Regions from separate parts of the Streptomyces sp. NPDC002588 genome, predicted to be linked through region 2. Evidence: riboswitches for the same ligand, from Rfam matches in the RefSeq annotation. Region 2 holds a riboswitch; the other holds the start of a gene.
The links. A riboswitch is a leader RNA that binds a small molecule or an ion and turns the genes downstream of it on or off. The one in region 2 is predicted to bind cyclic di-AMP.
Positions count from the first base shown of each region.

Region 1: linked by a shared signal. The riboswitch ahead of ABT057_RS12195 (M23 family metallopeptidase) and the one ahead of ABT057_RS07840 (M23 family metallopeptidase) in region 2 are both predicted to bind cyclic di-AMP.

Region 1 covers NZ_JBEOWF010000009.1:39,881-42,266, forward strand. The annotation lists gene ABT057_RS12190 (alpha-galactosidase) at 1-864, shown strand, start outside; cyclic di-AMP (ydaO/yuaA leader) riboswitch at 1,167-1,326, shown strand; gene ABT057_RS12195 (M23 family metallopeptidase) at 1,331-2,266, shown strand.
Region 2 covers NZ_JBEOWF010000005.1:153,895-156,280, reverse strand. The annotation lists gene ABT057_RS07845 (M16 family metallopeptidase) at 1-486, shown strand, start outside; cyclic di-AMP (ydaO/yuaA leader) riboswitch at 687-886, shown strand; gene ABT057_RS07840 (M23 family metallopeptidase) at 900-1,643, shown strand; gene ABT057_RS07835 (GntR family transcriptional regulator) at 1,831-2,386, shown strand, end outside.

The sequences.
Region 1 (2,386 bases), on a different contig from region 2:
CGAAAGCGGACGGAGTTCCGCAATCAGCTCGTGCTGAACCTCGCGCGCGAGGATGTTCAGGAGTACCTCTGGCAGCAGCTCGACGGACTCCTCTCCAGCGCGCCCGTCGACTACGTCAAGTGGGACTTCAACCGCTGCTTCACCGACGCGGGCTGGCCCGACGACCCCTACCCCCAGCGCCTCTGGGTCGACCACGTACGGGCCCTGTACGGACTCCTGGACCGGCTGCGGGCGGCCCACCCGGGCGTCGCCTTCGAGTCCTGCTCGGGCGGCGGCGGCCGGATCGACCTCGGGGTCCTGGCCCGTACCGACCAGGTGTGGACCTCCGACAACACCGACCCGCTCGACCGCCTCGACATCCAGCACGGCTTCAGCCAGATCCACCCCGCGCGCGTCATGGCCGCCTGGGTCACCGACAGCCCCAACGTGCAGCTCAACGGCCGGACCAGCTCGCTGCGCTTCCGCTTCGTCAGTGCCATGGCCGGGGTGCTGGGCGTCGGCGGCGACCTCTCCGAGTGGAGCGAGGAGGAACTCGCCGAGGCCCGTGAGTGGGTGGAGCTCTACAAGGAGATCCGGCCCCTCGTGCAGCACGGCGACCTCTACCGGCTGCGGCCGCCGACGGGCGGTCTGAGCGCCGTGCAGTACGTCCGCGGTGACGAGACCGTCGTCCTGGCCTGGCTCCAGGCGCAGCGGTACGGCGAGCCCGTTCCCGCGCTGCGGCTGCGGGGCCTCGACCCGACGGCGGCGTACGAATGCCGTGAAACGGGCGAAGTCCACCGCGGGGCGGTGCTGCTGCACCACGGGCTGCGGACCGGGCTGCGCGGCGACCTCGATGCGATGGTTATCCGGCTGCGTCGCATCTGAGAGATGTGTCCGAATTGGATCCTTCGTTACAACTCGCTCTGGAATAAGGGATTCTGGAGAGAATCACGTGAGCAGCGTCATATTCGTGACCGACCGTCGCCCGTCATGTTCACGTAATGACCAGGCTTTTCAAGGGTGTTAGGCGGAAAAAGCGCTCTCGATTCACGGAGTGTCACCGGGAATTCGCACAGCGGATCAAGAGAAATGCGTGAACAGGGCAACCTCTGCTTGTTCCTGTGCGTCTTGGTCGCTTACGTTCCAGACCAATCCGGGCGGACGCCGAATCCTGTCACCGTCCGGAATCCGCACACTCACCCGTACATGGCAGGAGCGGGGGACCCACAGGCAGTACCGCCTGTTCCGGCCTCCGGAACAGGCTTTGGGGTAAAGCCGCGCCTCGGCGCGGCCGGGCATCTCCAGTCCGCACCCGACAGCTCACCTCGCAGGCGCCGGAGAGGAATTCGCCATGCCCGCGAAGGGTAAGCACCGCCGTCTCAAGAGCCGGCGTTTCACCCGTTCGATAGCCGTCGCCGGAACCGGCGGGGCCGCACTCGCCCTCCCGCTCATGGGGGCCACCGGTGCCCACGCGGCCACCCCGCAGTCCGCCTCCTCCGCCTCCGTCTCGGAAAAGGCCGTGCAGGCGGCTCCAGTGGCACAGAAGAAGGCCGCCGCAGCGGCCGTCCGGACCTATACCGTCCGGCCCGGCGACTATCTCTCGAAGATCGCCGACGAGCAGCACGTCAGCGGCGGCTGGCGCAAGCTGTACGAGGACAACCGCGAGGCCGTCGGCGGCGACCCGTCGCTGATCCACCCCGGCCTGAAGCTGTCGATCGGCAAGAGGGCCGCGGCCGGGACCAAGTCCTCGTCCGGTTCGTCAGGTTCGTCCGGTTCGTCGGCGTCGAAGTCGTCGTCGGCCTCCGAGACGAAGTCGTCCGGCAAGGCGACCACCCGGACCGCCGCCGAGACCGGGGCGGACTCCTCCGGCTCCTCCGGCGGATACACCCTCCCGGTGTCCGGTGCCACCATCGGCACCGGCTACCACGTGGCGGGCAGCATGTGGTCCAGCGGCTACCACACCGGCGTCGACTTCGTGGTCCCGACCGGCACCTCCGTCAAGGCCGTGGCCGCGGGCACCGTCGTCTCGGCGGGCTGGGGCGGCGCGTACGGCAACCAGGTCGTCATCAAGCTCGGTGACGGCTACTACGCCCAGTACGCCCACCTCTCCCAGCTCTCCGTCTCGGCCGGCCAGACCGTGACCGAGGGCCAGCAGGTAGGCCTCTCCGGTGCGACCGGCAACGTGACCGGCCCGCACCTCCACTTCGAGATCCGCACCACGCCGGACTACGGCTCGGACGTGGACCCGGTCGCCTACCTCCGCTCGCACGGCGTCGCCGTCGGCTGACCCGGCCGGCAGCCCCCGAGAACCACCTGCCTGACACGCGGCCGGAGGCCGGACCCCGATCCCCGGGTCCGGCCTCCGGTGCCGCCACGGAGTGGTCCGGCTCGGGCACTTCGCCTTCCG
Region 2 (2,386 bases):
GTCCTGCGCGAGGAGAAGGGCTACACCTACGGCGTGCGCGCCTTCGGGCAGGTCCTCCGGTCCGCCCCGGACGGCTCCGGCGCCGCGATGCTCGCCATCAGCGGTTCCGTCGACACCCCGAACACCGGCCCCGCGCTGGACGACCTGTGGAAGGTGCTGCGCACCCTCGCCGCCGAGGGCCTGACAGACGCCGAGCGGGACGTCGCCGTGCAGAACCTCGTCGGGGTCGCGCCGCTGAAGTACGAGACCGCGGCGGCCGTCGCGGGCACCCTGGCCGACCAGGTCGAGCAGCACCTGCCCGACGACTACCAGGCCACGCTGTACCAGCAGCTCGCCGCCACCGGCACGGTCGAGGCCACCGCGGCGGCCGTGAGCGCCTTCCCGGTGGACCGCCTGGTGACCGTCCTCGTGGGCGACGCCGCGCAGATCAAGGAGCCGGTCGAGGCGCTCGGCATCGGCGAGGTGAAGGTCGTCGCCGCCGAGTAGCGGCCAACAGGCACACGCGCGTTGGGGCCCTGGGCGACGGAAGCGTCACCAGGGCCTCAAGATGTCCGAATTACGGCGGAGGTTGCCTGTCTGCCCTGTGGGATGCGCTACAAAAACCTTGATCTGTTTGAGGATTGAGAGCCGCCGCACGTAGCTTCATGCGGGCTGTTCGTCAGGCAGTGCGCCGCATCCGCGGCACCGGACAGTCATCGCCGAGTCCCCGTACGGCGCGAGCCAGGGGAGCCGGGGACCCTCCCTCCTGTCGCCGGCTTCGCGGCTGGAGGGGCCCAGAAGTCCCTGGGGTGAATCGGACGCCCGCGCGGTGACGCGAGGGGGCCCGTAGGAGACCTTCCTGCTCCGAACCCGTCAGCTAACCCGGTAGGCGAGAGGGAAGGAAAGGACCGCTCATCTACATGGCGTTCACCTGCGCCCCCGGGAAGCACCGTCGCCCCAGCCGGATGCAGCGCAACACCGCGCGCGCCGCGGGTGTCGCGGCGCTCGCCACCACCGGTGTCATGGCCACCGTCGCCTCCAGTCCGGCTTTCGCCGCGGAGCCCACCCCTGAGCAGACCGGGCTGATCCCCGTCGTCACCGCGGGCGAGGCCGTCGCCGAGCAGATCGACGACCAGGTCGCCGTGCAGAAGAAGGCCGCCTACGAGGAGGCCGCGCGCGAGGCGGCCGCCAAGAAGGCCGTGGAGGAACGCGAGGCACGCGTGCGTGCGGCCCGCGAGGCCCAGCGCAAGCGGCTGAACACCTTCGTGCTGCCGATCACCGGCTCCTACATCTCCACCGGCTACCACGCCAGCAGTTCCCTGTGGTCCTCCGGCAGCCACACCGGCATCGACTTCCACGCCGCCAGCGGCACCACCGTGCACGCGGTCGGTCTGGGCACCGTCGTCGAGACCGGCTGGGGAGGGTCGTACGGCAACCAGATCGTCATCAAGATGAACGACGGCACCTACACCCAGTACGGCCACCTGTCGTCCATCGGGGTCTCGGTGGGCCAGCAGGTCACGCCGGGGCAGCAGATCGGCCTGTCGGGCGCGACGGGCAACGTCACCGGCCCGCATCTGCACTTCGAGGCGCGCACCACCGCGGAGTACGGCTCGGACATCGACCCGGTCGCCTACCTCCGCAAGCACGGCGTGAACGTCTGACGACACACGGCGACAGATCGTCGGCCCCGGCCCCCTCGGCCGGGGCTTTCGCCGTTTTCGGCACGTCACTGTCCAAAAAATATCCCCGGATTCCGGCCTGCCATCGGAAATTCCGTCCCGCTGCAATAGAGTCACGGAACACACGTCAATCGTCGACGTTTCACGGGGATTAAGGCGGAGGTCGGTCATGCGTATTCCGGCGCACTCGGTGTGCACGGCCATCCGGGACGACATCGTCGCGGGTGTCTACGAGCGTGGCAGCCGTCTCACCGAGGAACTCCTCGCCCGCCGCTACGGCGTTTCCCGGGTCCCCGTCCGAGAGGCGCTGCGCACCCTGGAGGCCGAGGGCTTCGTCGTCACCCGGCGGCACGCGGGCGCGTGCGTCGCGGAGCCGACCGAGCAGGAGGCCGCCGACCTGCTGGAGATGCGGATGCTCCTCGAGCCGCTCGGTGCGGCCCGGGCCGCCCAGCGGCGCACCGAGGCCCATCTGAAGGTGCTGCGCGGCCTCGTCCGGCTGGGCCAGGAGCGCGCCAGGAGGGGCAACAGCGAGGATCTGCGCTCCCTGGGCGGCTGGTTCCACGAGACGCTCGCTCAGGCCTCCGGAAGCCATGCCCTGACGTCGATGCTCACCCAGCTGCGCCACAAGATCGCCTGGATGTACGCGGTGGACGCGCCGGCCAACCCCGTGGAGTCGTGGGCCGAGCACGGCGCGATCGTGGACGCGGTGGCGCGTGGCGACGGCG